DNA from 3 places in the Pseudoalteromonas sp. MMG006 genome. Region 3 is predicted to be linked to each of the others. Evidence: predicted binding sites of a transcription regulator. Region 3 holds the regulator's gene; each other region holds the start of a gene.
The links. Region 3 encodes MetJ, which represses methionine synthesis genes. Its sites were predicted from a motif close to TAGACGTCTAGACGTCTA; they were not measured.
Positions count from the first base shown of each region.

Region 1 (3,291 bases), on a different contig from region 3:
GCTTTCGTCCAGCACTGGCTCTTGCGGTAAGTAACCAATCTTGGTACCTGGTTGAGGGCGGGCTTCACCTTCAAACTCTTCATCAACACCCGCCATAATACGTAGTAATGACGATTTACCAGAGCCATTTAAACCAAGCACACCAATTTTAGCACCCGGGAAAAAGTGCAACGAAATATCTTTTAAAATTGTGCGTTTAGGTGGCACAACTTTAGATACTCGACTCATCGAGAAAATAAACTTATCAGGTAAAACCATGGAGGAAAGCCTTCAAATAATAATAAAAATTTCAATGTTGTATTGTAGTTGTTGAGGGGTTAAACAGTCAACGAATGCCGTATAAAACAATATGTTATTCTAAACGGTACTTTATTTTATCGCCCATTTGAAACACGACAATTACAAGGTTCCTATTGTGTAAAATTCTGTAATCTATTGTTTTATATTGTTCAAATACATTTCATTTTTAACAAAATTGGTACAGTATATTTACAAGGCTGTAGGTATAAGCAAATTATATAGGCAGACCACTCTTAGTTGTTGTAAAACATCGGACTATTAAATATTACAAAGGTTTAAAGGAATTAACATGAAAATAGTTACAAAGTTAGGGGCATTACTTTTAGGTTTATACTCATTTTCGAGCCAAGCAGACATACTCCACGTAAATGGTTATTACCAAGGAGTAGGGATAGGGTCTACTCAAATTGATGTATACGAGAGTGATAGCATACAGTTTACAACGCTATACGGGCGGTTTGGTTATCAATTTTCGCGATATTTTGCGATAGAAGGTCGTGTAGGCTTTGGTTTAAATGACGAATCAACACCACTAAACGGGCTCGTTTACACGCAAAACCCGCAAGATGGTTCGCTTAGTTCAGAGCCCATTAAGAGCGAGATTGACTCAAGTCTTGATTTGCAAACAAGCATATTTGTAAAAGCTAATTACCCGATTTCATCTCGCGCTGATGTATTTTTATTTGGTGGCTATGGCAGAAATAAATTAAGTTACAATGAAGGCGACTTAAGAAATCTTGCAGAATCAATAATTGATACAGATTCAGAGGTAAATACTTCATTAATCACTGAGCAAAACTATGATGAGGGCGGTGTAACGTACGGCACTGGGATTGACTATAGGTTATCTCAACGCTGGCAAATAAGCGCTGAATACCAATATTTTGATACAGATGAAGGCGATATTTACGCACTTAATTTATCTGTAAATTATCGTTTTTAATTTCAATAGCGCTACAATTTTTTAGTAGCGCTACCTTTATACACTTAAACATAGTACTTCAATATAAATACACTCCCTCCTCATCAATAACTTTAGTAAAACTTAAAAAATAATGAATAAATTTCATTTAGACATCTATACATCTAGAGGTTGATATTTTTGGCATTCTGTTCATAATGAGAGCGTATTAATTCTCGGTTTTTATGAGCAGGAGCTTAAAAGATGCCAATTACAGTTAAAGACGAACTACCGGCGATTGCCCGTTTACGCGAAGAAAACGTGTTTGTAATGCCAAAAAGTCGTGCAAAAACGCAAGAAATACGTCCAATGCGTTTGGCTATTTTAAATTTAATGCCTAATAAAGTAGAAACCGAAGTACAGTTTATTCGTTTGCTTGCCAACTCGCCTTTGCAAGTAAATGTAGAGCTATTGCGCCTAGATACGCACCGCAGTAGTAGCAATTCTGAAGAACACCTAGATACTTTTTACCGTTATTTTTCAGAAGTAAAAAACAATAACTACGATGCCCTATTAGTCACTGGCGCACCACTAGCACACCTAGAATACGACGATGTAGCCTACTGGGACGAGCTAAAAGTGATTATTGATTGGGCAGAGCAGCACGTTACCTCCACGTTATTTTCGTGTTGGGCGGCGCATGCAGCGCTGTATCATCGTTACAATTTAAAGCGTGATTTAAAAGAAGATAAACTATGTGGCGTGTTTACTCACCAATGTTATTTTGATCACGGTGCGCTTACTCGAGGCTTCGACGATACCTTTTTAGTGCCGCACTCACGTTATGGCCACATAGATATAAATAAAATTAATGCCTGCGACGATATAGTCGTATTGGCAGGCTCTGAAAAAGTAGGCGCATACTTAATGAAAAATAAGTCGGGCAGCCAAGTGTTTATAACCGGCCACCCAGAATACGATGCCGACACACTAAAAGCAGAATACGAACGCGATTTACAAAAAAGTCCTGATGCGCCAAAACCCGAAAACTATTTTCCAGATAACGATGCAAGTAAAAAGCCGTCAAAAACGTGGCAAAGCCATGCCTTTTTGCTTTTTTCGAACTGGTTAAATTACTACGTGTACCAAACCACACCTTATGATATTAATTTAGTTAGCCAAGATGTGAGGACTAACAACTATGCCGAATAATGTGCCTACCAATAATAAGCAAAGCGAATTAAGCGCTGCGCTAAAACAGCGTATTTTAATTTTAGATGGTGCAATGGGCACTATGATCCAAACTCACAAGCTTGAAGAAGAAGACTACCGAGGTGAGCGCTTTAAAGACTGGCACGTGCTAATAAAAGGCAATAACGATTTACTAAGCCTTACCAAGCCTGAACTCATTGCCGATATACACCGCAGCTTTTTAGCCGCCGGTGCGGATATTATTGAAACCAATACTTTTAACTCAACCACCATTTCGATGGAAGATTACGACATGGCCAGCATAAGCCGTGAAGTAAACTTTGAGTCAGCTAAACTCGCACGCGCTATGTGTGACGAGTTCACTGCTAAAAATCCAGAAAAACCACGCTATGTAGCGGGTGTGTTAGGGCCAACATCTAAAACCTGTTCTATTTCGCCAGATGTAAACGACCCAGGCTACCGTAACGTAACGTTTGATAAGCTAGTTACAGCGTATGTAGAGTCTACCCTTGCATTAATGGAAGGCGGCGCTGATTTAATACTTATTGAAACCATATTCGACACCCTAAATGCAAAAGCCGCTTCATTCGCAGTAGAAGAGGCCTTTGAGCAAGCAGGGCGCACATTACCTGTAATGATCTCGGGCACCATTACTGATGCGTCAGGCCGTACGCTTTCGGGGCAAACAACCGAAGCATTTTATAATTCTATTCGCCATATTAAGCCTATTTCGATTGGCCTTAACTGCGCCCTAGGGCCAGACTTACTTCGCCAATACGTAGAAGAGCTTTCGCGCGTATGTGAAACATTTACCTCAGTGCACCCCAATGCCGGTTTACCAAATGAATTTGGTGAGTACGACCTAGAAGCGGACGATA
Region 1 is NZ_JAGJEJ010000002.1:92,842-96,132, forward strand. Features, by position in the region: gene ettA (energy-dependent translational throttle protein EttA) at 1-258, opposite strand, end outside; gene J8L73_RS02920 (porin family protein) at 590-1,243, shown strand; gene metA (homoserine O-succinyltransferase) at 1,466-2,413, shown strand; gene J8L73_RS02930 (homocysteine S-methyltransferase family protein) at 2,403-3,291, shown strand, end outside.
Region 1: a site for MetJ is predicted at 1,372-1,389, ahead of metA (homoserine O-succinyltransferase). Genes of this name have one in related genera too.

Region 2 (3,291 bases), on a different contig from region 3:
ATGATGTATAGAAGGCAAATACAAATTAACCATCAAATTTAAATCTAAAAAGTGTGCATTAATAATATTAAAGCTTACTTACAAGGAGCTATTTATGGGTTCTAGTATTCGCTGTGCATTCCAAATACCACTTAATGGGCAAGGCTTATGCTGTGACCTTTAATTAAAAGTGCCTTGGTTATATAGTTCAAACATATATTTTGTAAAGCCAATTACAAAATATATGTTATTAAGCAGCCAATAACTCAAATTAAACATGAGGCACTTTCAAGACAAGTTACTTTTTATTTTTTAGTGCAATTTTTAATTGTTCTAAATGGCCACTCAATTTGTGCTTCGCTTTAGCTGCATCTTCAATAGTAACGTATTCAAACTTTACTAAATCACCCGGTCTAAATTGTGCAAATTGATGAAGATCTGCTTCTATCACAGTCCCAAGTAAAGGATAGCCACCAGTAGTTTGAGCGTCATTTAGTAATACAATAGGATCACCATTTGGTGGTAATTGTATGCTACCTGGGCTAACGCCAATTGATGGTAGTGAGTGAGTATGTGTCAGTGAGTTGACTGCATTTTCCAGCTTGACTCCCATGCGGTTGCTATTATAAGACACCTTAAAGCGTGTATTTATAAAAACATCCGCAATAACATTCCCAAGAATGTGGGTATGTGGGCTTGCGTAAACTCTAATTATTTGTCGTTTAGGGGGGGCTAACGCACCTGTTTGTTTAAAGTTATTATTAATGTATTCGTCTATTGGTAAAATAACGCCTGCGCTTAGCGCTTTGCCATTAAGCCCGCCAAAAGAAGCATTTAAATCAGTAGCGCGCGAATCCATAATTACCGGTGTTTTAATACCACCTTTAACCGCTAAATAGGCTCTCAATCCTGCGCGTCCTGTATTAAAGCATATAGTTTGGTTGGCCCTAACTTTATAACTCCAGCCTGGGTAAATTGGTTTACCATCTATGCTTGCTTGTAAGTCGGCACCATGAAGTGCTATTTCGGTGCTGCATAAAAACGCCAACTCGCATAAGCCAACAGTAATCTCAAGTACTGCGTCATTGTCGTTATTATTTATCAAACGATTAGCAATCACTTGTGCGTAGGGATCTAAACTGCCTGTTTTACTTACCCCTAAGTGCCTATAACCTGTTCGACCAAGATCTTGTATGCTTAATTGCACGCCTGGCTTTATCACTTTAATCATGGGTAATATCCTCACTTAAACTACACGGAACAAACTCAAGCGTATCACCGGGATTAATTAAACAAGGTGTTTGTAAAGTGTGGTCGAATAATTGAGTGCTAGTTTGGCCAATAATATGCCAACCACCAGGAGTGTCGGCAGGGTAAATAGCTGTTTTGTCAGCTCCAATGGCTACAGAACCTTTTGGCACCTTTGTGCGGGGCTCTTTGCGCCTAGGCGTGTGTAAACGTTCATCAAGGCCATGTAAGTAAGCAAATCCGGGTTGAAAACCTAAAAATAAAACGTGGTAATGGGTTTTACTATGGATGTTGACAACATCTTCAGTGGTTAAATTATTATATTGTGCGACGTAGGCTAAATCTTCGCCGTTATAAACAGTATTAATTTTATGATGCTGGGATTTAAAAGATGTGCTTTTTACGTCATCCCAAATAGTTAATAGTGTTTTTTGCCATTTATTTAAATTTTGGGCGTTTTTTAAATACAAAGTAAGAGAATTCATCGCGGGTACTAAATCAGTAAAATCGCCGCTTTGCTTGCAATATTCTGCTAGTGTCCAAATTTTTTTTTGGATAGAGAGTACGTTATTTGGTTCTAAATGCGATGCATCAAAGAGTAATGAGCTGTTACTTAATGCAAAAAGGGAAGGGATCTGACTCATAAATAACCTGATAAAAACAACATATTCTAACGCTAACACAGATAAATTAATTAGTTCATAGTGTTGCGATGAATGAATAGGCATAAATAAATCTTGCAAGCTAACCTGAACTCTGTGTACTTATAAACGTATAGATGAAATTAAAAACACGATAAGGAGGTCTTACTTAGCACGTACATGTTTAAGAGGCATTTTATGAAACACCAGCATTTATTATATTTATCAGGCGCTGCTATTATATTTAGCGCAGGCAGTTTTGCTTTATCGATGGAAAAAGTAGAACACAGTAATTTAGAAGCCACAACGCATGTTGAAACCATAGTACTAGGCTCAGGGTGTTTTTGGGGGGCTGAAAAGCGTTACGAAGCGCTAAATGGTGTTATTAATGCAGAGTCGGGTTATGCCGATGGAAATGGCTTTAAAGCAACGTATAAAAACATAACTGATCAATCACGACGGTTTGACGAAAATAATTACGCTGAAGTTGTACAAGTTATGTATAACAGCAATATTATTTCATCAGAGGATTTACTTAAAACTTACTTTGAAAGTCACGACCCAACGCAAAAAAATCGTCAAGGTAACGACGTAGGTACACAGTATCGCTCAATTATTTTAACTACTTCAGATAAACAAGCCGAAATTGCTAAGCAAGTTAAGTCGCAGTATCAGCAACTATTAACAGACGCTAGTTATGGCAAAATTACCACACAAATTAAACCGCTTGAAGGGTTTGTATCAGCTGAAGAGTATCACCAAAATTACCTTGAAAAGAACCCAAATGGTTATTGCCCCGATCATTCTACCGGTGTTGTTTTTAATAAAAAACCAACCGAAAAAGTTGATAACGCTATGTTATTAACAGGCAAGCAAATTGTTGTTCTTGATTCACGAGAGTACTGCCCATACTGTGAAAAGTTTAAAAATACAGTGGCTAATGATTATAAAGGCACAGTGCCTATGTCGTTTCGTCATGCAGATCAGCTTGAAGGTTTAAAGATTAAATCGGCGACGTGGGCTACGCCTACGATACTTTTTTTAGAAAATGGTGAAGAAGTATATAGCCGTCAAGGTTATGCAAGCCCAGAAGAGTTTTATAAAGCGCTAGGTGCTTTCAAACTGGGTAAAAGTGATGCATATAGAGTGGCATTTAATGCAAGAACGGATCGACCTTACTGCAAGGAATATAAAGCGTTTAAAAATACGCCGGATGGTGTATTTGTAGATAAGTTAAGTGGAGAGCCATTATTTGATACACGAGATAGATTTAACTCAGGTACAGGTTGGTTATCATTTAAACATCCAGTAAAAAATAGTGTCACTCAGCATGATGATAGTAGTTGGGGTATGCAGCGCATAGAACTCAAATCTAAAAGCACAGGTATTCACCTTGGGCATTTATTCCCTGGAGAGGGGCCAA
Region 2 is NZ_JAGJEJ010000005.1:34,288-37,578, reverse strand. Features, by position in the region: gene J8L73_RS07070 (biotin-dependent carboxyltransferase family protein) at 278-1,210, opposite strand; gene pxpB (5-oxoprolinase subunit PxpB) at 1,203-1,871, opposite strand; gene msrA (peptide-methionine (S)-S-oxide reductase MsrA) at 2,067-3,291, shown strand, end outside.
Region 2: a site for MetJ is predicted at 1,987-2,004, ahead of msrA (peptide-methionine (S)-S-oxide reductase MsrA). Genes of this name have one in related genera too.

Region 3 (3,291 bases):
TTGCCGAACCCGTTCGTGAAATAGCAGCAGATCCTGCTAATGCTTATAAATATACAGGTAAAGGCAATACTGTTGCGGTAATTACTAATGGTACTGCAATTTTAGGACTGGGTAATTTAGGGCCTTTAGCTTCTAAACCCGTTATGGAAGGCAAGGCGCTCTTATTTAAACGTTTTGCTGGGCTCGACTCTATCGATATTGAAGTTAAGCATCGCACCACTGAAGATTTTATTAATACCGTGGCAAATATTGCGGATACTTTTGGTGGGATTAACCTTGAAGATATTAAAGCACCAGAGTGTTTTGAAATTGAAAAAGCATTAATTGAGCGTTGTAGTATTCCCGTTTTTCACGATGACCAACACGGTACCGCCATTGTAACGGCAGCTGGTATGCTAAATGCGCTGGAAGTACAAGGTAAGTCAATCGAGGATGCGATAATAGTTTGTTTAGGTGCAGGTGCTGCTGCAGTGGCCTGTATGGAGCTTTTAATTAAATGTGGTGCATTGCGCGAACATATTTATATGCTTGACCGCAAAGGCGTTATTCATACTCGTCGCGATGACTTAAACGAATACAAAAAACTTTTTGCTAATAATACCGACAAACGCACATTGCAAGATGTAATTGCAGATGCTGACGTATTTGTGGGGGTTTCGGGTCCTAACTTATTAGCTGCCGAAGATTTAAAGCTAATGGCAGAAAAACCTGTGGTGTTTGCATGTTCAAACCCAGATCCTGAGATAGATCCTGCACTTGCGCATGGCGCACGTAACGACTTAATTATGGCAACGGGACGATCTGATTACCCTAACCAAGTAAATAATGTTTTATGTTTTCCGTTTATTTTTCGTGGCGCACTAGATGTACGTGCGAGTGCTATTAACGATGAAATGAAAATTGCCGCCGTAGAGGCTATCCGAAGCATAGCTAAAGAACCAGTACCAGCAGAAGTGTTAAAAGCTGCAGGTGTTGATAAGCTTGAGTTTGGCGCAGACTACATTATTCCTAAGCCAATGGATCCACGTTTATTGCCTCGCATAGCTAAAGCCGTTGCTGAGGCTGCGGTAGAATCAGGTGTTGCGCAAATCGACTTACCTGAAAATTATATGGCGTAGTGTATAGCGCTTAAACAAAAAAACCTCAGTAATGCTGAGGTTTTTGTTTAAAAAGGTAACGATTTATTCTTCGTTTAAAATAGGCACTTCTAAGCCCATTTCTTGCATTATCTTCTTAACTTCTTCCGGTACTTTTTCTGCGTTGTCTTTACGTAGGTCATCGTCATTTGGTAATGGCTGGCCCGTAAATGCATGCAAAAATGCTTCGCATAACAACTCACTGTTTGTTGCATGGCGAAGATTATTTATTTGACGGCGCGTACGCTCATCCGTTAAAACTTTTAATACATTTAGCGGGATCGAAACGGTGATCTTTTTAACTTGCTCTGATTTTTTCCCGTGTTCTGCGTATGGGTGAATATACTCACCATTCCATTTAGCCATAAGATGTATCGTTGCCTCAGATTATTAATTTCTAACACGGCGTAAAAAGCGTGTAAATATGCGTGAAATTCTATCGATTTAAAAAAGATAGTCAAATAATAGATACCAATCTATCTTAATAAGCTGGCTGTAATAGTAAATATAGCCCCATTCAAGTTTTATCGGTCTGTTATTTTTAGCCATCTAGAGCTTTAAAATCTTTGACTTATTAAAACAGATAACTTACTCTTTTGGACGTCTAAACATCCAAATTAATCAGGTGACGAATATGAGCGAAAAAAACAAAGCGACTATTGCAGTTCGCAACGGCGTAGATGCAGATAAACACCACGGCGCTGTAGTTCCGCCAATTTATTTGTCGACTACGTATTCGTTTGCCGACTTTGATACAAAGCGCCAGTACGATTATGGACGAAGCGGTAATCCTAATCGCGATATATTAGCCGAAACGCTGGCTGAACTTGAAGGTGGTGCGCGTGGCATTATCACTGCCACAGGTATGGCTGCGGTGCATTTAGCGACTCAGTTACTAAATAATGACGATACCTTAGTAATTCCACATGATTGTTATGGTGGAAGCTACCGTTTATTTACGTCTTTGCAAAAACGCGGATTACTAAAACTCGAAGTTTTAGATTTAACTAAACAAGAAAGCTTAAATAAAATTTTAGCCATAAAACCTAAATTAATATGGATTGAAACACCAAGTAACCCAGTACTGCGTCTAACCGATATTAAAGCTGTCACCGATATAGCTAAGCAGTGTGGGGCGCTTGTTGCTGCCGATAACACGTTTTTATCACCTGCGCTGCAAAACCCAATCAAATTTGGTGTAGATATTGTTGTTCACTCGACGACTAAATATATTAATGGCCACTCGGATGTTGTAGGCGGCGCCGTAATTGCTGCAACACAAGAACTTGGTGATGAGCTTGCTTGGTGGGCAAATAACATTGGTATTACAGGTGCACCGTTTGATAGTTATTTAACGCTTCGTGGTTTACGTACTTTAAACGTACGTTTAAGGCAGCATCAAGAAAATGCGCTTGCAATTGCAAAGTACCTTGAGAGCTCTGAATTTGTAAGCCAGGTTTACTACCCAGGCCTTGAGTCACACCCTCAACATACATTAGCAAAGGCTCAACAACTTGGCTTTGGTGGTATGGTGAGCTTTGATATTAAAGGCGATGTTAACGACGCTGCGGCATTTTTAACAAGCCTTGAAGCATTTAGCTTAGCAGAATCGCTAGGTGGCGTAGAGAGCTTAATTTGTCACCCTGCAACGATGACGCATGCAGGAATGGAACCTAAAGCCCGTTTAGAAGCAGGGGTGGGTGATACGCTCATTCGTATTTCTGTAGGTATTGAAGATATAAACGATTTAGTTGCCGACTTCGAGCGCGTTTTTAACCTTGTAAAACCAGGACAAAACAAAAACGTTAACCGCATAGGTTAAGGGGCTGGTACGCCTGATGGGAATGTAGAATTAAATGCAGCTCATCCAGCGCTTTGGTAGTAGTCCCAAAGCGCAATAACACCTAGTCGGTTTGAGGGGGGAAACCGCAGGCTAACTTTGTTAAAAATTTCTCATATAGAACAACTAAACAACGAAATTTTTGCCTTGTTATCGACACGGTTTTCTTACCTCAAAATAAACAATTTAATTAAGCGAATTGGTAAAAATATGGTCAATTGTGTACATAAATTTGGTGGGTCAAGCTTAAGCTCAAGTGAGCGTTATCAAAGCGTAGCTAAAATAATTATTGAGCATACTCAACCTGGCGACTGT
Region 3 is NZ_JAGJEJ010000008.1:60,852-64,142, forward strand. Features, by position in the region: gene J8L73_RS09895 (malic enzyme-like NAD(P)-binding protein) at 1-1,118, shown strand, start outside; gene metJ (met regulon transcriptional regulator MetJ) at 1,182-1,502, opposite strand; gene metB (cystathionine gamma-synthase) at 1,771-2,958, shown strand; gene metL (bifunctional aspartate kinase/homoserine dehydrogenase II) at 3,187-3,291, shown strand, end outside.